DNA from 2 places in the Paenibacillus sp. p3-SID867 genome. Region 2 is predicted to be linked to the other one. Evidence: a T-box and tRNA genes for the amino acid it is inferred to sense, from the RefSeq annotation. Region 2 holds a T-box; the other holds one or more tRNA genes.

Region 1 (13,143 bases), on a different contig from region 2:
TGATGTTCGTGCCCTTGACCGCTTCAACCAATGCAGGAAGATTGGTAAATGGCGCGCAAACCACGCTTTCCACGCCTTCTACTTCCGCTTTGCCTTTCACATCTTCAATAAATGAAGCTGCTTCCGGAACGGTTTTGAACATTTTCCAGTTACCAGCTATGATAGGTGTTCTCACACGATTCACTCCTTTATTCCCCCGAAGAATCGGGGTCCAAACTTCATCCACTTGCTATCCAATATAGTGCCTATTTCTATTTGTCGTTCAGTGCCACAACACCAGGAAGTGCTTTGCCTTCCATGAACTCAAGAGATGCACCGCCGCCTGTCGAGATGTGATTCATCTTGTCGGCAAGACCGAATTTCTCTGCAGCTGCAGCCGAGTCGCCGCCGCCGATAATCGTGTAAGCTTCCGTATCCGCACAAGCTTGTGCCACTTCACGAGTACCGTTGCTGAACGGAGCGATTTCGAATACGCCCATAGGACCGTTCCACACGACAAGCTTGGAGTTCTTGATCACTTCTGCATACTTGGCGCGAGTCTTAGGTCCGATGTCAACGCCTTCCCAATCGGCAGGAATGCCGTCGATATCAACGACCTTGGTATTCGCGTCTGCGCTGAACTCGTCCGTAACGACGATATCTTCCGGCAGGTAGAAGTTTTTGCCCAGCTCTTTAGCTTTCTCGATGAAACCGAGTGCAACATCAAGCTTCTCTTTATCAAGCAGAGATTGGCCGATTTCATGGCCTTGAGCTTTGAAGAACGTGTAAGCAAGTCCACCGCCGATGATGACATTGTCAGCAAGCGTAAGCAGGTTGTCGATCACGTCGATTTTGTCCTTAACCTTCGATCCACCGATGATGGCGGTAAAAGGACGGTCCGGATTCGAAAGGGCTTTACCAAGAACGGACAGCTCTTTCTCCATCAACAATCCCGATACAGCCGGAAGATGATGAGCGATACCTTCTGTCGAAGCGTGCGCACGGTGAGCAGCACCAAACGCGTCATTCACGAACAGATCGGCCAGTTCGGCGAATTGCTTCGCAAGTTCCGGATCGTTCTTCTCTTCACCAGCGTAAAAACGAACATTTTCAAGCACGAGCACATCGCCGTTTTGCAGCTTCTCGACTTGAGCTTTAACGGCTTCTCCTACTGCTTCATCCGCTTTGGCTACCGGTTTGCCGAGCAGCTCGGACAGACGCTGACTTGCCGGAGTCAGGCGCAAAGATTCAACGACCTCTCCTTTTGGACGACCCATGTGGCTGGCCAGGATGACTTTCGCTCCTTGCTCTACCAGATATTTAATGGTCGGCAAAGTCTCGCGAATACGAGTGTCGTCTGTAATTTTACCATCTTCGAGCGGTACATTGAAATCGACGCGGACAAACACCCGTTTGCCGCTTACTTCTACATCACGTACACTTTTCTTGTTCATCTCCACGTTCCTCCTAAGAAAACTATTCTCCTCACCGACAGCATGCAGTTGCTCTCGTTTCTCTCTCTATCGCTAACCAGCGCCCGGATCTTGTCTATTCTTCCCAGTGCTCTGGCATGAAAACAAGGAAAAACCATGAACCAAAGAGGAGACCCGTGAAACGGAACTCCTCTTCGATTGTATGGCTAGATCAATTACAGACCTTTGCTTGCGATGTAAGCAGCGAGGTCAACGACACGGTTGGAGTAGCCCCACTCGTTGTCATACCAAGAAACAACTTTCACCATGTTGTCGCCAACTACCATAGTGGAGAGCGAATCGATAGTGGAAGAAGCTGGGTCGCCATTGTAGTCGCTGGATACAAGCGGCTCTTCGGAGTAGTTCAAGATGCCTTTCAGCGGGCCTTCAGCAGCTGCTTTCAGAGCTCCGTTAACATCTTCAAGGGTTACATTCTGGGACAGCTCAACTACGAGATCCGTTACAGAAACGTTCTTCGTAGGTACACGCATTGCCATACCGTTCAATTTGCCTTTCAATTGTGGCAGAACGAGGCTAACCGCTTTAGCAGCACCAGTTGTGGATGGAATGATGTTTTCAGCAGCTGCACGAGCACGACGCAGATCTTTGTGCGGAAGATCAAGCACTTGCTGGTCATTCGTGTAGGAGTGAACCGTAGTCATCATACCCTTAACGATACCGAATTTCTCGTCAAGAACTTTAGCGAAAGGAGCCAAGCAGTTTGTTGTACAAGAAGCATTGGAGATTACAGTATGGTTAGCTGCATCGTATTTGTCTTCGTTAACGCCCATAACGATGGTGATATCTTCGTCAGTTGCTGGAGCGGAGATGATAACTTTCTTAGCGCCGCCTTTCAAGTGAGCGGAAGCTTTGTCTTTCGCTGTGAAAATACCAGTGGATTCTACAACGATTTCAACGCCGTGCTCAGCCCAAGGCAATGCTTCAGGGTTACGCTCAGCGAATACTTTCACTTCACGGCCGTTTACAACGAGTGCGCCTTCTTTAGCTTCAACCGTTGCATTAAGTCTTCCGTGAGTTGTGTCATATTTCAAAAGGTGTGCCAGCGTGCTTACGTCCGTCAAATCGTTGATTGCCACGATTTCAACTTCGCTGTTGTTCAGCGCAGCGCGGAACACGTTACGTCCAATACGTCCAAAACCGTTAATACCTACTTTAACCATGAGTAGTTCCCTCCATATTTGTAAAATTTATATATTCAAGATTGGCCGTTAAGCCAATCAAGACAACAATAAGGAAAAATCAGTGTGCACGCCCGTGGGTTCAAATCCCGGCGTCAATCTCCTTCTCGACTTCCAGTGCCGCGGCTTCATCGGTAACGAGAATATCCTCATGTCCGAATTTCAACACCGCGTGAATCGCCTTACCCTTGCCTTGACCCCCAGCAATGCCGATGATCGTCTCTGTCCGCATAATATCCTCAAGCCGCAGCCCGAGAGTAAGCATTTTGTGGACAACTTCACCATCTTCACTGAAGTAGTAGCCGAAGGATTCCGCAATCGCGCCATCTGCCTGCAAGTTCTGAATAGAGTTTTCATCCAGCTTGCGTCTTCTTGCCATCTCCATGGCATCTCCGATGCCGTGAATAATGACTCGGCAGCGCCTGATCACATCCACGATCTCCTGGATATGCTGATCCTGCACCAGAGACTGATAGGCATCCTCGCTTAGCAGATCCGGTACGTGAAGCAATCGGTACTCAGCTCCAACGCGCTTTGCCATCTTGGAAGCAATGGTGTTCGCTTGAATCTCCACGCTCTCCCCAAGACCGCCCCGCGCTGGCACAAACCAAGTGCTTGTCAGCGGTTCGCCGCCTGGCAAAGAGGACATCTGCTCGGCCACTTCGGCGAGCGTGGAGCCGCCGGTTACGGCAATCGTATCTCCATCTTGGACAAAACTTAGCAGCGTTCTTGCTCCGGCCCGGCCAAGCTCACGTTTGACTTCCGGAGATGACTCACTGTCACCGGGAATAATGACCACTTTACGAAGCCCGTAAGCCTGACGAATCTTCTCTTCCAGTTCAACCAGTCCGAATAACTCATTCATGACCGGCTCCAGTTCCTCCAGCAAGCATATCCCTGAGCTGCTGATGCGCATGCCAAGCGTTTCAATCTCGATCAGCCCTTGCGCTTTCAGAAGATCAGTCTCTGCTCTGAGAACACGCTCGGTCATCGAGAGTGATGAAGCCAATGTTCTTCGGCCAACAATTCCGGACAACTTGATCTGATGAAGGATGGTATACCTTCGTTTAAGAGTGTCCATCAGATCCGGCAGAAGCTGCTCTTGTATTTCTAATAGGTTACGCATGCATTCCACTCCTGCAAACTTCGTCTCGGCTCTTCTCTAGCTGGTCGTAAAATGTCCCAGTTGAACTTTTTAAGTCCCACCTTTATTCTAACCAATAATTATGCCGGTTGCAAGTGTCCGAAAGTATATTTCTCTGCCCCGGGCATTCTTATACATTATGGCCAAGTACTGGCTCGTCTATATAATAGGAACAAAGTTTTGTCTGCTATTGTATTTTTTAAATAGATGCGGTATAATCAACTTCGTTGCTAATTTTTTTTGCGCCCGTGGTCCAATGGATATGACGTAGGCCTCCGGAGCCTGAGATCGAGGTTCGATTCCTCGCGGGCGCGCCATTATAACTTTTATTCTCTATACTGATTACCCTAAAGCGCCCATGACGGCTCTTTTTTTTACCCAATAGTTTGACTATCTTTGACTTTTTGATTTAAATTGTTTATCATGTGGGTAATACGGTAACAGTATTTATATGAGGTACTTAAGAGGAGGTTTTCCACGTGAGTTTTATACCTATGGTCGTTGAACAAAGCAACCGCGGTGAGCGGGCGTACGACATCTATTCCAGATTGCTGAAAGACCGCATTATCTTCCTCGGCTCCGACGTAAATGACGTGGTCGCCAATTCCATCATTGCCCAAATGCTGTTCTTGTCGGCTGAGGATCCTGAGAAGGATATTCATCTTTACATCAACAGTCCTGGCGGTTCCATTACCGCAGGTATGGCGATATTCGATACGATGCAGTTCATTAAGCCGGACGTTTCGACGATCTGTGTCGGCATGGCTGCTTCCATGGGCGCATTCCTGCTCAACGCAGGCGCTAAAGGCAAACGTTACGGTCTGCCTAACAGCGAGATTATGATTCACCAGCCGCTCGGCGGCGCACAAGGTCAAGCCACGGATATTGAGATCCGTGCTCGCCGCATCCTCAAAATGCGCGACAAGCTGAACCGCATCCTGTCCGATCGCACTGGCCAACCGCTGGAGCGCATTGAGAAGGATACCGATCGCGACTACTTCATGACGGCTGACGAAGCCAAAGAATACGGTCTGATTGATCAAGTATTAGAGAATACACCACCGCAAGGCTTATAAAAGAAATGAAGTAAAGGGCAGGCGCCGTTATCCGGTGCCTGCCCTTTCTTATCCTCTGGATCATTGAAAACTTTGAGTACTAAATAGTGAGAATATCCCCTCCGGTCGCTGTTGAAATCGGGAAACTTGAATGAATGGATAGGGAGGTTTCCCGATTTCAAAGGCGAACGCGTTGCTCCTCCAAGGATACCCTCACTTCGGTACGTTTTTTTCAATAATACATAAAGACGGAAAGGACATCCCCCTCCTAAAAGGCCTGCCTCTAACTTGTGGGGAGGGGAATAGAGGAAAGCCCGGGCAGGGTTCCTTTGCACGGGCAATCGGATTGCGTAAAGCCTAATAATGCACGGATGCGAACCTCTAGGTAAACGAAAAACCCCCTGATCGCAGGTAAGGAGAATACACGCTCCACACTCAAATGATCAAGGGATTTTCGTAACTCGTTCCAGTACAGTGTTACATTAGGACAACATCATGTTTCTAACAAGCTATAGTATGAAAATAAATGATTGCAGTTTACACAAACCGCTACCGTATGCTCTTACTTCCACTCTTTCAGCTTCAACTCAAACTCCGGAAATCCATAGGCATACGCGGTGTACTCATAAAGCTGGAAGTACAGCACCGCAGCATTATCCTTCACATAAAAATCAGCATCGGCAGGCACGCCTTCAAATCCGCCGAGGTAGCCTCCTTCTTTTTTCAGCTTGTTCAGCACAAGGTTGTTCAGCTTCTGTTTGTTCTTGCCCTGCATGTTGATGAAATCGCCCAGCTTCATCTGCTTGCCATCCTTCAAGGAGAACGTGAAGCTTTTACGGAAGGTCATGCCATGGGCGCCACCCGTGTAGGAATAATCGTATGCTGTAATGCTCAGGATATCATTCTGGTTATAATGGACCACGAAATCCCCACTGAACTCGTAAGGGAAACTGGATTCCGATGGCGGGAATTCCTCAGCATTCCCTTCGGCACCGGTGATTACGCCGGACGCATTTTCCTTCAGTACTTTATTGATCTCGGCTTGCGCCTCCGCATTTGCAAGTCCACTGATTACAGGATAGTTCACAACGGCATCCACGCCCTGAATCTTTTTCTTCAGCGTAGCCGATTTGATCGTAATGTCGTTCTGTTTCTTCTGCGTCATGCTGAGTGTTTTCACGGAAGAGTTCCATTGTCCCTGAACACCCATGTATTCGCTGACCGTTTTGAATGGCACATACAGACGACCATTAATGATCTGTCCCCCAGGCTCGCCGGCATACGAACCGTTCACCAGAATACCGATTTCAGTTGAATCATATACGATGGCACTCAGTTTGTTATAACCGTTGCCCAGTGTATACGTACGTTTTTTTGCATCATATTTAAGAGGCATTCCCAGGCCGTCCCGCAAAGCGGTTGCCGGCACATAAGTTACCCCGTGCAGCACGAGACCTTTCTGTGACAGGGTCTTGCCATTCCATTTCAGTACGACTTCATTCTTCGACGATTTTTGGCTGGCGGAAACGGGTGCCTTAGCGGCGCTTGCATCGATGACCTGTCCGCTCAAACCCAGACCGCCAAGCAGGACGCTAGTTGCAATTAATGATGCACATACACGTAATTTAGGATTCATATCAGAATTCCACCTTTGTTAAATTAAGTTTCCGTTAGTTGTTAATCTATTACCCTTAATCATTATAAGGAAAGCTTTCAATGTATTGGTAACAAAGTCAATGACAATTTTGATTCCATGCCTCGGGACCTATACGTTCGTTTAATCCTTCTGCATGAATGCTTTTACGCTTAGAAATACACCGAACAAGAGAGCGCATGTACCCGCAAGCAGCAGCAATTCACTGCCTTGAACAACGTAAGCTAGAAGAATCAAACCGATGGCAACGAGGGCTGTGAATACTCAATAACAGCAGATACAGCGCGCTTTTCCTGAAGATGTTCAGAAACAACACCGCTGCTGCGACGGCAACGATTCCTGCAATAACCAACAAGCCCATCACATCGCTCAAGCCGCTTTCTCCTTTTCCTGATTAAACGTATCGAAACCTGGTTTAAGTTATTTGCGTCCTCCTTTATATATAACAACGAAACGGGCCACGAAGTTGTGGTTTGATTCATATAAATCGGCTATTTCTTCCTATTCCGGGACTAAGGGCCTATTCTTTACAAACAAAAAAGAGCCTGCCCCCAATGGGACAGACTCTTTTTATTACAAAAATATGAAAATGCAAGCCCTATAATTAACGACCGCTCTTCAGTTCAGTCCATAAACGATCATAGATCGAGAGCGAGTCACCGACATTATCCAGCCATTCGGTACGGCCCAGCTCTTCATCTGTCAGGTTGATCATCGTATTGGCGCGGTATTCCTCGCTATGGAATTCCATCGCTTTGGTGTTCGGATTGCTGTATCCGATAAATTCATAGTTTTTGGCGCTGACCTCAGGCTCCATCATGAAATTGATGAATTTCTCGGCCAGCTCTTTATTCTTGGCACCCTTAGGAATCGCGTAGTTATCAGAGAAGATGGTAGCCCCTTCTTCTGGCACGACATAAGCCACATCCGGATTCTCAGCTGCAATAAAGGCCGCATCTCCGGACCAGACCGTAGCAATCCAGCCCTCTTCTTGGATCATCTTCTGCTTGATGTTATCCGTATCAAACGCTAACACATTCGGCAGCAGGTTCTTCAGCTCATCCGCAGCTGCGGTGATTTCCGTTTCATCTGTGCTGCTGTTGGACTTTCCTTGCTTCTTAAGCGCCATGCCAATCATTTCGCGGTTGTCGTCCAGAAGCAGGACTTTACCTTTGTATTCCGGGTTCCAGAGGTCTTCCCAGCTGTTGATTTCGTCCTTCACATACTTCTTGTTATATGCAATTCCCGTTACACCGGACGTGTAGACAATCGAATATTTATTGCCCGGGTCATAAGAAGGATCTTTGAAAGTATCCGTAAGATTGACGAAGTTCGGGATATTATTCATATCAAGCGACTCAAGCAGCTCCGATTCAATCATCGTTTTGACCATATAATCGGACGGCTGAATGAGGTCATATCCACTGCCGCCAGCCTTGATTTTAGCCAGCAGGTCTTCATTGTTTGCGTAATTGTCGTAGGTTACCTTCACGTCGAACTTCTCTTCGAAGTCCTTCAGCACCTCGGGATCAAAATTATCCGCCCAGCTGTAAATATGAAGCGTCTCCTTATCCGAGCCGCAGCCGGCCAGCAGTCCTACAGACAATACCGCAACCATGCCTGCCGTCAGCAGGCGGGTCCATCTTGATTTTTTCAATTCAATATCTCCTCTCTTTCCACTTCCATGTTTTATTTCGAAAAAAGCGTTCTATCGCTTAAATCGGTAATGTTTTGTGTTTCTTCTGTCCGTTGCCGCGGTTAAGAATATATTGGGCTAACAGAATCAGCGTGATGCTGACCAGAATGAGCAGCGTACACAGCGCGTTAATCTCTGGCGAGATGCCGCGCTTCACTTGAGCGTAAATATAGATCGGCAGCGTCGTTGAGCTTGGGCCGGCGACAAAAAAGCTGACCATAAAGTCATCCAATGAGAGCGTAAAAGCAATCAAGGCGCCGGAGATAATGCCCGGTGCAATCTGCGGCAGCGTGACGTGCCGGAACGTCTGCCAAGGCGTAGCTCCCAAATCCTGCGCCGCTTCACCGAGTTGTTTGCCCATTCCAGACAATCTGGCCGTAACTACAACATATACATAAGACATACTGAAGGTGATATGGGCTATAATAACGGTCGTTTTACCGAGCGGCATATTGAGTTGACTGAACAATACCAGCAGCGACAGCCCCATAATAATATCCGGGATAATGACCGGCAGATACAGCAGCCCATTCATACCGCTGCGACCTCTGCGCCCCATACTCCGAAGCGAGAGCGCCGCTGCGGTTCCGAGCAGGGTGGAAACGATCGTCGATATGACCGCCACCGTCAAACTGTTCATCAGCGCTTCCATCACGTGCCGGTTTTCGAATAGCGACACATACCATTCAAGCGTAAATCCTTCCCAGTTGCCGCTAAGCCGCGTGTCGTTAAAGGAATAGATGATGATCATGATGATCGGTATATAGATGAAAGCCATCATAAGGAAAGAGTGAATTCCAAGCAGCGGATGATTCTTCTTCTTCACTTATCTCTCCTCCCCTACGCGTTGATGCCGGGCTTGCATCGCCCGGTTAAAGAGCAGGATCAGCACCAGGGACGTAATCACAAAGATCACCGACAACGCCGCTCCAAAGGGCCAGTTGCGCGCACCCAGGAACTGCTGCTGAATGATATTACTGATCATGGAGGACTTCGCGCCTCCCAAAATATCCGTAACTACAAACATCCCGGAAGTCGAGACATAGACCAGAACCGCTCCAGTCATGATGCCGGATTTGCTCTGCGGCAAGGTAATGTGCCGGAATGCTTTCCACCTGGAAGCGCCCAGATCGCTGGCCGCATCCAGGAGGCGCTTGTCCATCTGCTCCAGGGCCACATAAATCGGCAGCACCATGAAGGGGATGAAGTTATACACCATCCCGAGCAGTACGGCGCCGTACGTATACAGCATCTGAATCGGCTCGTCGATCCATCCCATCCACAGCAGCAGGCTGTTCACCACGCCTTGGGTCCGAAGCAGCAGGACCCAGGCATAGGTGCGGATCAAAAAGTTGATCCAGAACGGGACCGTGATCAGAATTAATCCCCAGGTTTGGATACGCGGGGAAGCGTTGGCTATATAATAGGCCAAAGGATAGCTGACTAACAAGCAGATCACCGTAGTCAGCAGCGACAGTACCAAGGTATCCCAGTAGATCCCCAAATATAATGGATCAAAGAAGGTCTTGTATCCTTCCAGACTGAAGGAAAACACGACGTTCCCCAGCGAATCCCGCGAGAGAAAGGAGATGCCGACCACGATTAGCATCGGAACGATCAGGAACAGGGATAACCACAGCAGGACCGGAGTCAATAGGAACCTTGATTTCCTCATGATCCGATGATCACCTCATCTTTGGCGTTCCAGTTCACCCCAACCCGTTCGCCAACCTCCCATGGCTGATCATCCGAGATATCGAGGGCAATCATGACCTTCATCGGCTCATCATCCAGTTGGACCAGCAGTTTATGAACGCTGCCGAGGTACTGCACATCCTCAATCACGCCGCTCTTCTTGGCACCCGATTCCCGCTGGGGAATGAGTTTCTCCGGCCGCACGGCAAAGAGACCTTCTGGCGAGGAAAAAACGTTATTCTCCCCTACAAACGTAGCGGCAAACAGCGTTTGCGGTCTTGCATAGATCTCGCGCGGCGTACCGATTTGCTCTACCCGTCCATGGTTCATGATGACGATCCGGTCGGAGAGCATCATGGCTTCCTCTTGGTCGTGCGTTACATATACAAACGTTATCCCGAGCGTCCGCTGCAAATGCTTGAGCTCGGACTGCAGATTCTTCCGCAGCTGCAGATCCAGTGCGCCAAGCGGTTCATCCAGCAGCAGCACCTTCGGTTTGTTGGCAATGGCGCGGGCGATGGCGACGCGCTGCTGCTGTCCACCGGACAGCTGGTGCGGGAAGCGTTCCCGCAGGGCGGTCAGCTGCGTCATGGCAACGGCTTCGTCCACCCGCTCCTTGATGAGTTGACGCGGCATTTTCTTCATTTTCAACCCAAAAGCAATATTATCTTCTACGGTCATATGCGGAAACAGAGCATAGTGTTGGAATACCAGATTCAAATCCCGCTTGTTCGCAGGCATTTCCGTCACATTCTGATCCGCCAGCCAGACCTGCCCTTTGGTTGGCTGTTCGAATCCTGCTATCATTCGGAGAATCGTCGTTTTGCCGCAGCCGCTGGGGCCCAGCAAAGTCAGGAATTCCCCTTCTTTAATGGAGAGCGACAGCGGATGCACGACCGCTTGTCCCTGAAAATGCTTCTCGATCTGGACAAGTTCAATCACATGCATCAACCCCTTCTTCAAAATGTGACCTGTTCCATGTGTACATTCCTGCTAACCAGGATGCACAAAAACGTTCCCCACTAAGAAGAAACGGTCCTACTGCCTGTTGTGCTCAGGTTGGCAGAATCCGTTTCTTAAAGGTGGAGGCGGCTAAAAGTCTCTACTAAGAAAAAAAAGCCATATCCATGGGTATGGCTGTAACGTTCAGATCAAAGTTCAGTTTTTCGCATATTCACTATACCTCGTTTTCCCCCTATACACAACACTTTTCTGTGTATTTCGACAGGGGAAGGGACGGATGTGGGCCCTGATTATGGTATTTCATTTTTCAAAAAAGGATACACAAAAAACCGTCCACCCCGGTAATACCCGGATGAACGGTTTTCTGTATTCTAAGTCATAAACAGCTGCTACTTCAGCTCATATTGCACGTACAGCTGCGTCGAGATCTTGATTTCGCCCGGCTTCACGGATGTGTTTGCGCCCGCGTCCGCTGCCGTGGATTGTGCTTCCAACGCCATTTTTTCGAGACCGTAGATGGTATCTACACCAACGGAACCTTCCACAATGTTCAGCACGATACCCAACTGGCGCTTGGAGGCTTTTGCCATCGCCTGAGCTTTCAGGTCTGCATTCGCCATCGCCTTATCAATCACTTGGGCCTCGAACGCATCGCGGTTCTCAACCGAGAAACGTGCGTTTCCAATGGAATTGGCGCCGGCATCGGACGCTGCATCAAGCACATCACCGACTTTGCTTAAGTCGCGAAGCGTGACTTCCAGAGAATGATACGCCGAATAGTTTTTCACTTTACGTCCATTATCATCAGAGTACGTATAGTTAGGCTGTACATAGAACTGCTCGGTTTTGATATCCTTGTCATCGATCTTCCAGGTTTCTTTCAGCAGCTTCGTAATCTTATCCATTTTCTGTGCGTTGCTCTTCTGTGCAGATTTTGCGGTTTCCGCATATGATTCAGCCCCGATGGAAAGATATACGATATCTGGCTTCACCGAGATCTCGCCTTTACCGAGTACGGTCAGAAGGTTTTGCTGTGCTGCCTCCGCCGCATGCACCTCGGTTGCCCCGCTCAATCCTACTACAGCCGTACTTCCAGTCAACAGTGCACCTGCAATCATGATGGAACCTACTTGTTTGACCCATTTTTTCATTATTGTCAGCCTCCTTCAATATTGGCATCGCTGCCATGCTTGCCTTACCCTTCTAACGTGAGGGCATTGGTAAATGTTGCATCCGGATTGGAGCGTTTTGAGATTTTTCTTCAACTTATTTCGGTACGCCCCATTTAATTGGTATATCTAGGCATGATTGGTTGATTAGCAAAATAAGATACCCAATGAAGAAGACGGCAACTGTTTAATAAGGAAGCCTTAATGGGTAACTAACTTACATCGGTGTTTAAAAAGAGGAGGTCACTATGAAATCATTCCGGATGTTATACGCGTTCATGTCACTGCTGATACTCATGGCAGCGGGCATGCCATACGGGGCGGCAAGCGCCGCGGCAGAGCCAGCCTCCGGTAAAACCTATCAGATCGGAACGGACATTACGTTTGCCCCGTTTGAATTCCAGGATGCAAGCGGCAAATTTGTCGGTATCGACATGGATCTGCTGGATGCGATCGCAAAAGACCAAAATTTCAAATATGAGATCAAGCCGCTCGGCTTCAATGCGGCGGTTCAGGCGCTGGAAGCCAATCAGGTCGATGGAGTTATTGCCGGCATGAGCATCACGGATGAGCGAAAGCAAAAATTCGACTTCTCCGAACCTTATTTTAACTCAGGTGTGGTCATGGCCATTCGCCAGGATCAGGAGTCTATTAAAGGGTATGAGGATTTAAAAGGAAAAAAAGTCGCCGTCAAAACCGGTACGGAGGGCTACAGTTTTGCTGAATCCATATCCTCCAAATACGGATTCACCATCGTGCCTTTTGACGATTCGGCCCAGATGTATGACGATGTCAGGACCGGCAATTCCGTTGCCTGTTTTGACGACTTCCCCGTATTGGCTTATGGAGTCGAACAGAACAACGGACTGAAGATCGTCACGGAAATGGAGCCCGGCGCCTCCTACGGATTTGCCGTCGGCAAGGGACGGAACCAGGAGCTTCTGGAGAAATTCAATGCCGGCTTGATCAACCTGAAGGCAAGCGGAGAGTATGAACGTATTAAGGCAAAATACATTGGCGAAAATGCGGTAGGCGCCGCGAATCAAAGCCGCTGGGAGCTGATCGTGGAGTCGCTGCCTTCGCTGCTGAAGGGCCTTGGCAATACGCTGCTGTTGAC
Region 2 (8,281 bases):
TATTGAGGAGGCGTCGAGCATGCAGCTTACGAAAATCTCACAGAATACCGCCATTTTATTGGAGCATGCCAAAAAATCGGGGCTAACTACCTCCGAGCTGCTGGAGGCTGTGCGCTCGGGTGAGGTCGAGAGATTCCAAGTCGCGAACAATGGTCATTTTCACTATGAGGAATTGTTCTCTTATGCAAAAGAACATGGGGAAGATTTAGAGAAGGCCGTTACCGAGGGGTACAAAATGACGTTTAATACCCGCAACGGGTTGAAGATCTGGCTGGAGGAAGCCTTCCACATCAGCTCAGAATCTGATTTTAGTGTAGGTGAAGGCATTATTGAGGGGCTGAAGCTCCAGGAGGAGCAGGTCGCTCGCTTGAAGGAAGCGCTGGCCGTCAACTGGACCCTGCAAGAAGAGCCTGCAACAGATGCCGTCCAGGTCAGACTGACCGTCAGAGGATTGCAGTAATATATGATAGCCACCGTACGTATTCAACATGAATCGTACGGTGGCTTTTTTAGTGCAGCGTCATTCGTTAATCTCGTTAGAGGGAGATTTACATCCGGCTTGGCGTGGGCAGTCCCAGTACATCCAGTGCTTCTCCAAGAGTGTTTTTAAATAAGGAAGTGAGCCATACGCGGAACCGGAGCACTTCATCCGCCGATTTCAGAATTGGGCATGCCGAATAAAAATTGTTGAACAAGGAGCACAGCTCATAAGTAAAGTTGCAGATGGCGCTTGGAGATAGATCCCGGCCGGCGGCGTACAGGGTATCATGCCAGGTGCTGATATGGCGAAGGAGCGCATGCTCCGCTTTTTCCATGGCTGGGAACCGGGCAGGCACCGACGGCGAAACACCCGCTTCTTGCGCTTTATTGAGCACGCTGAGTGCACGCGCGTAGGAGTAGAGCAGGTATACCCCCGTATTTCCTGATATTTCAGTGGCCTGCTTCAGATCGAAGACCACTTCGGTTTGCAGTGCAAAACGAAGCAGATAGTAACGGATGGAGGCGGCTGCGATCGTATGACTGGACAAACCGTTTTTATCGGAACGGGTGTCTTCGATGACCTTGGCAACTTGATGGATAAGCTCGGTGATTTTAATTCCGATCCCCTGACGTCCGGACATCGCGTAGGATGCTTTCCCGTCGGAAGTATCGATGCCGAGATCCGAAGCGGCGGAAGGGCTTAACGAAACGACGCCGTAGCTGACATGACGGAGCTTGTCGGCCTCTTTATGGAATCCCAAGCTTTCCAGCGCCTGCTTCACCATCGCCTGCGGGTACTGCTGCCTGTAATCAATGACGTTGATGACCATGTCTGCTTTGCCGAAAGAGAGCTGCTCGCCATGAGTGCTCGTCGTCCAAACCTCGTGTGTGAATTTTTTATATACAAAATCGTTGGAGAGCACACCGTATTTCCACAAGTGATAGGCGATGTCTTTGGCGGTGTATGTCAGGATGCCATTGGAGCGCACGAGCACTTTATCCATGCTGTGGTCTGACTCCGGACCGTCCACGGTTTCCGTTCCTGTTTGCTTGAGCACCCAGCAGCCTGCAAGTTTGCCCTCGGTTTCTTGATGGAAGAGCGGCGTGTTCTTCAACAGCTCGAAAGCGGACGCCCAGAACCCCTCTCTGACAATGCTGCTCTCCCACACAAGCAGATCATAGTCAATGCCGAACTGCTTCATTTCTTCAAGATGCTCTTTGACAATTCTCTCGGCAACGAGCAGTCCGATCCAGGACAGATTCTGGTTACCCTCTTCCAGTGCGTGCAGAACCTCGGTCCGATGCTGGACCAGCCCGGGCTCCCTTTCGTAGGCCTTATTGGTACTTGAATACACGTCCCAGCAGTAATCGCCGAACCGGGCATGTTCCTTTGACAGCGGCGTGTGGAGCATCCCGACGACCGTATCTGCTAGTTGATTGCCAAGGTCGTCGATATAATTATGAACCTCCACCTCGTAACCAAGCTTCCTCATCAGCCTGACCAGCGTATCACCGATACAGGAGTTTCTTAGATGGCCGATATGGGCGGACTTGTTCGGATTGATGGAAGTATGCTCAATGACAATCTTCTCGTTCGTTGCCGGAGGTAATTCAAAGTGATGACCAGCCCAATATTCCCAATCGATACGCAGATTCATAAAACCTGGGGCAACAATCTCCGTGGCATAGACAAGCTGTTTATAGGTCGTATCCTGCTCAAGCTCGGCTTGAATCAGCTCGGCAATATGCAGCGGAGCTTTACGAAGCAGCTTCGCAAGCTGCATCGCAATGTTGGTGGCATAGTCCCCATGCTCCATGCTGGCAGGCTGCTCAATCTGGATTGGAGTAGAATCGGGCAGTTGGACGCCCATATCTTCACACACCTGGTTTACAGCTTGCTGAAGGCTCGAAGTAATCAAATGACTTAACACGTTAAATCCCCCTTTGAAAAATAAACAAAACACGTCAGAAAAATCAAAAAAAGCCCTCATCTCCTAAAGAGACGAGGACTTGTGCTCGCGGTACCACTCTTGTTGTTAAACCACAGAGGGTTTAACCACCTTGATACGATAACGGTGTAAGCCGGGGCTTCCTACGATATTTCATTTCGGAAGACCATCTCCTGGGTCCGTTTCACCGCCGACTTTGTACCGGTTTCCACCCTCCCGGCTCGCTTGGACTAAAGTCAAGTGCAGTTACTCTCCCAATCAACGAAAATCACATGTTCAAGTTTTTCATATTATTAACCATTCTATTTAGAAAATCAACCCTAAAATTCTGAAACCTTCTCTGCAAAGACTCGCAGGCGTTTGTAATCTGCATAAAATGCATCCTCACGCCAGAGCGTCGCCTGTGCAGCTTGGCTGATACGGGCAATGGCTTCGTCCTTCTCTTGAGCCGAGAATCCAGCAAAGAAACGATCGCCAAAATGTAGCAGCCAATACTTCACGCCATCCTTGCCCTCAGGCAGCTTCGTGGGACGGTCGAAGTGATGGGCGATATGCACCCGGAACCCATGGGATTCAAGCAAGGTCGTATATTGGCCCAAGCTGGGAAAATACCACGGATTTCGGGTGTCGGCATCCATTCCATAATGGTCGGCGAATACCGTTTTCAAAGCTTGGTAAATTCCGTCGATATTCCCCTTGCCTCCAAACTCCGCTACGAATCGGCCACCGGGCTTGAGTGCGCCATAGACGGAGCGTACCACACCACAAGCATCCCTCATCCAATGCAGGGCGGCATTGGAGAAGACGGCATCATACGGTGATTCGGTGTCGAAGTTCTCGCCGTCTCCGGTCAGAAACGTAAGCCCGGGGTATTTGCTTTTGGCGCGCTCAATCATCTCGGCCGAATCATCCATGCCGGTTACATGTGCACCCGAAGCAGATATTTCATTTGCCAAATCACCGGTTCCACAGCCGAGATCAAGAATCCGTTCTCCGGGTTGGGGCGCAAGAAGCTCTACTACGTCTTTTCCATAAGCCGAGACAAACGATAACTGCCGATCATAATCGTGCGCTTTCCATACTTGCTCTGACATAACAACAACTCCCTCACCCATGAATTATCCTCATTGTGACATGTTTATCTTATAATTAGAAATATATAAATGTGATAATATTGATAGGTTTTAACAATAAATGAACGAACAAAAAGCCGCTGAGCAGCGGTTTTAAGTAGAACCTTACTTAACGGCAACCAGAAGAGCGCCAACGGCAATGAGTGCAACGCCGGCTGCGTTAATCCAGGATATCTTTTCTCCAAGAAACACAAAAGCCAGAATGACCGCGATGACAACGCTCAATTTATCGATAGGTCCTACCTGCGATACTTTGCCGTATTTTAGCGCAAGAAAATAAAACAGCCAGGACAATGCCCCAGCAATGCCGCTGAGCACAATGAAGCTTAAGGCTTTCTTCTGAACCAGAATGTCACCGAGTTCCGAGAATTTGCCCTGAACCCCCACGACTCCCAGCAGAAACAGGGCCATAATGACAGAGCGGATCGCCGTTGCCGAATTGGCATCGATGTTTTGCAGGCCTATTTTTCCGAAAATGGCGACAAGAGCCGCCGTGACCGCCGACAGCAATGCATATATAAGCCATAACGGCATGTTGTTCTCTCCTTCCTGACAAAGATAAAGTCTCTGATTAATGTACCGAATTCCACTATAATAGTATAGAGCAATTTACACATTATCATGAATATCGATGAGATCGAATGATTTGGAAGGGACTGGATGAAGTGGTGTTACATATAGCGCCTTATACAGAAGAGTATCATGATCGGCTGGTGGAAATATGGCTTCGTGCCGTATCCCAAACGCATGATTTCCTGACGGAGGAAGATATCCGGTTTTATTATGAGATGATGCAAAATGGAGCGCTGAGAGCCGTAGAAATCTGGGTCTGCTTGAATACCGAACAGGAACCGATTGGATTTATGGGGCTGGATGGCGCCAAAATCGAAATGCTGTTTGTGGATCCCCTCCATCACGGCTTAGGCACGGGAACGAAGCTGATCCGGCATGCCGAACAGCTCAAGGGGCGGAGGCTGCAAGTCGATGTGAATGAACAGAACCCCATGGCCCATGATTTTTATAAAAAATACGGCTTCGTGCAAATCGGCCGCTCCGAGCTGGACGGCTCCGGGAAGCCGTTTCCGCTTATTCACATGGAATTACAGTAGGTCATGGATCACTATTTTACATTATCGAATTTATAAGTTTCCAGCGCAGCTGAACCCAATCGATAATCAAGAAAAACATCCTTTACACGCAGTCTGTCTTCTGTGGACTTACGTCGATAGACGTTTTTCCTATACACACCGAAGAAGAAAGAGGTGCATCTAAACTGGAGGAATCCATGAAATTTTTTCCGAGTAATCTGTCGTTTCGTTATCCGTGGCGCTCCTATCAGAAAAGGGTGCTTCACGGGCTGGAGCATCATCTGAAGAATCGGCATCTGCATTTGGTGGCGCCGCCGGGTTCGGGGAAGACCGTTCTTGGACTGGAAATCATGCTGCGCATTAACCGGCCGACGATCATCCTGGCCCCCACACTCACCATCAAGCAGCAATGGGCGAGCCGGTTTGTGGAATTATTCCTAGACGATCAAGAACAGCCCGAATGGATCTCTACCTCGCTCAAGCGACCGGCATTGGTAACGATTACGACCTATCAAGCCCTTCATAGCCTGCTTAGTAATGCTGGGGAGCAAACTTCTGTGAGGAAGAAAGGCACGGCGGAGATAGAGCATGCCCATCAGGTTGAAGATGAGAACAACAGGGATCCCGAAATGGTCATGGAAGCTTCTGAGGCGGAGGTGATAGATAGCGCTGGCGAGGATGATATCACGAACGGTACCGAGGCTCAAGAAACCTTGGAGTTGTTGAAGCAACGGGGTTATCATACAGTCATTTTTGACGAGGCGCATCATCTCCGGATGTCTTGGTGGCAAAGTGCTATGCAGCTGTGCGAAATGCTGGGCCAGCCGACGAAGATTGCCCTTACTGCCACACCGCCATATGATGTTAATCCAAGGGAATGGCAGCGGTATATCGAGCTTTGCGGTCCCATCGACGAAGAGATTAGCGTCCCGGAGCTGGTCCGTCATGGTGAGTTGTGCCCGCATCAGGATTACATAAGTTTAACCACGCCTACTCAAGAGGAGGCAGCTAAACTCCGGGAGTTTCGGCTGCAGGCAGCCCAGGTTAAGGACGAGCTGATCCGGGATAAGTTCCTGGCGGATTTGATTGTCAATCATCCTTGGATTACGCAATCCGAAACGTATACCGAAGAAATATTATCCTCGCCCGAGTATTACTCCAGCATGGTGCTTTATCTGCGTGCCGCCAATCAGCCCATCTGGAAGGAAGCGGTGAAGCTGCTCGGAATGAAGGAGAAGGAAACGCCCGATTTTTTGGAAGAGTGGTTGGAGGAACTCCTTAGTGGCATGCTGTATAAGGATCCGCATATGGATCGTGAGCTGCCGGAGTTAAAGGGTTTACAAAAGAGGCTCAGCCGAATGGGCATGATTGAACGTCGAAGGGTTTATATGCGTTCTACGCCGGCATTTGACAAAATGCTGGTCCAGAGCGTTTCGAAATTACACGGCATCGGCCGTATTCTTGATTTCGAGCGTTCCATGCTGGGGGAGAACTTGCGGATGGTGATTTTGACCGATTATATCCGTAAGGAGGACCTGCCGAAGGATGCAGCTGACGAGAAGCCGCTTCATCGGCTCGGCGTTGTCCCCATTTTCGAGTTAATCAGGAGGCAACTGGCTGAGAAAAACAGTTCGCACAGCGAGCATGAGCTGCCTATCGGAATTCTGACCGGCTCCTTTGTTGTGCTGCCGGCAAAGGCTGTGCCTTTAGCCAGGGTTTGTGCCGTTCGGCGAGGTCTTCACTTATCGGAGCGCCCGCTTGCTCACGACAGCCGCTATATAACGATTGATGTTCGTGATGCGAATCGCTCGGCTATCGTCGCAATCATAACGGAAGTGTTTTCGGAGGGAGAAATCCGGGTGCTGGTTGGTACGGCGGCTCTTCTGGGTGAGGGGTGGGATGCCCCCGGAATCAATTCCTTGGTCATGGCATCATATGTCGGTTCGTTCATGCTGTCCAACCAGATGAGAGGGCGGGCGATTCGGGCGCAGCGCGGGAATCCCGATAAAACCGGAGCGATCTGGCATCTGGCCTGCATAGATACAGCCAAGAGCGGCGGCGGCGAAGATTTGGGCTCGCTTGCCCGCAGATTTCGATCTCTCGTAGGTTTATCGATCTCGCACCAGACCATAGAGTCGGGCTTGGAGCGCATGGGCCTTGATCTTCGGAAAAGACAAACCGCAGACAGCATTAACGATTATAACCGCGACACATTGGAGCGTGCGAAGCAGCGGCATCTTCTGAAGGGGCGTTGGGATTCGGCGATTGCCCTTCACAGCTCCATGACGGAAGAACTGACGGCGGATCGAGAGAGCATCCCTAGGCCTGTCGTATTTTCTCATACGGTGAAAGCCGTACTCCTGTTCGCCGTTGGTCTGGGATTGGGTTCCTTCAGCGAGACGTTAACGTCTCCGCGTTTGTTCCAATCGGACGCGCCGGCCTGGTTCAATATACTAATCCCGGTTGCCGTTGCCTTACTCGTATCAAGCCCATGGGTATATAAAGCCATCAAAATGCTGGCGCGGCATCAGTCGCTGGAGCGAAGTATCCGTGAGGTTGGTCTCGTCGTTTATACGGCCCTGTTCGATATGAAGCTGGTCGAATCTGTGCCAAGCCTTCATCGATTGAAAGCGGAGGAAGTGGGGGGAACCGTCACGTGTTGGCTGATGGACGGAACCACTCAGGAAAAAACACTCTTTTTGGATTCGCTGCAGCAGGTGCTGGACCCGATCGATAACCCGCGTTATCTTCTATACCGCGAATCGCGAAGCTGGTTTCTGAAGAAACGGGATTACCATGCCGTGCCGGAGGAAATCGGTCGCCGCAAAGAACACGCGGAACGGTTTGCCCAGCTGTGGCGCAAGCATATCGGCCCTGCCGAACTGGTCTATACTCGCACCCCCGAAGGAAGGAAAATACTTCTGACCGCGCGAGCGAGAGCATTGTCTTCCATTTTCGTGAAGAAATCGGAGCGGGTCAGTGCTTGGCGATAGGACAGGACTGTTCGCAGAAGCTTATTGAGCAAGTGGCGGGTATGCGTTGTTTTAACGGACACAGGGTCCGTTATTTGCGGGGAAAACGCTCTTACAGGTTTGGTAACGGACCTGAAGTCCGTTATTTAGGAAAAATGAGGGCAATTTGTCTATGAAATAGCGAAATAACGGCTGAGGTGTCCGTTAAATTCTAAATTGGACCGTTTTATCAGAAATAACGAACCTACGGTCCGTTAGAGTTTGTGTTTCGTGTGGGGTGTTTTAGGATCGACTTTGGGGTTCATATCCCCTTAGACACAAAAGCACCACCCCATGGGGCGGTGCCTGTTTACGTCCCGGAAGGGATACAGCCCTTCAGGCCGACTGCGAAGCCACCCTAAGAGTAAGTGGCGGGTATGCGTTGTTTTAACGGACACAGGGTCCGTTATTTGCTGGGAAAACGCTCTTACAGGTTTGGTAACGGACCTGAAGTCCGTTATTTAGGAAAAATGAGGGTAATTTGCCTATGAAATAGCGAAATAACGGCTGTGGTGTCCGTTAAATTCTAAATTAGGCCGTATTATCAGAAATAACGAACCTACGGTCCGTTAGAGTTTGTGTTTCGTGTGGGATGTTTTAGTAACTGCTATCGAGTTCAT

Evidence for each region. A T-box is a leader RNA that pairs with one kind of tRNA and senses whether it is charged. The one in region 2 lies ahead of M4D81_RS13600 (arginine--tRNA ligase), so its partner is inferred to be a tRNA-Arg.
Region 1: it encodes a tRNA-Arg, which carries the amino acid that the T-box ahead of M4D81_RS13600 (arginine--tRNA ligase) is inferred to sense. The anticodon was not compared.

Annotation. Positions count from the first base shown of each region.
Region 1 covers NZ_JAMBDM010000015.1:57,488-70,630, reverse strand. The annotation lists gene tpiA (triose-phosphate isomerase) at 1-175, opposite strand, end outside; gene M4D81_RS25965 (phosphoglycerate kinase) at 252-1,433, opposite strand; gene gap (type I glyceraldehyde-3-phosphate dehydrogenase) at 1,628-2,632, opposite strand; gene M4D81_RS25955 (sugar-binding transcriptional regulator) at 2,733-3,776, opposite strand; tRNA gene M4D81_RS25950 (tRNA-Arg) at 4,037-4,111, shown strand; gene clpP (ATP-dependent Clp endopeptidase proteolytic subunit ClpP) at 4,274-4,870, shown strand; gene M4D81_RS25940 (PdaC/SigV domain-containing protein) at 5,412-6,485, opposite strand; gene M4D81_RS25935 (hypothetical protein) at 6,706-6,876, opposite strand; gene M4D81_RS25930 (ABC transporter substrate-binding protein) at 7,108-8,160, opposite strand; gene M4D81_RS25925 (ABC transporter permease) at 8,219-9,025, opposite strand; gene M4D81_RS25920 (ABC transporter permease) at 9,026-9,874, opposite strand; gene M4D81_RS25915 (ABC transporter ATP-binding protein) at 9,871-10,842, opposite strand; gene M4D81_RS25910 (SIMPL domain-containing protein) at 11,247-12,008, opposite strand; gene M4D81_RS25905 (amino acid ABC transporter substrate-binding protein/permease) at 12,335-13,143, shown strand, end outside.
Region 2 covers NZ_JAMBDM010000006.1:155-8,435, reverse strand. The annotation lists gene M4D81_RS13605 (hypothetical protein) at 20-460, shown strand; gene M4D81_RS13600 (arginine--tRNA ligase) at 549-2,411, opposite strand; T-box leader at 2,476-2,700, opposite strand; gene M4D81_RS13595 (class I SAM-dependent methyltransferase) at 2,750-3,523, opposite strand; gene M4D81_RS13590 (EamA family transporter) at 3,668-4,096, opposite strand; gene M4D81_RS13585 (acetyltransferase) at 4,204-4,671, shown strand; gene M4D81_RS13580 (DEAD/DEAH box helicase family protein) at 4,848-7,643, shown strand.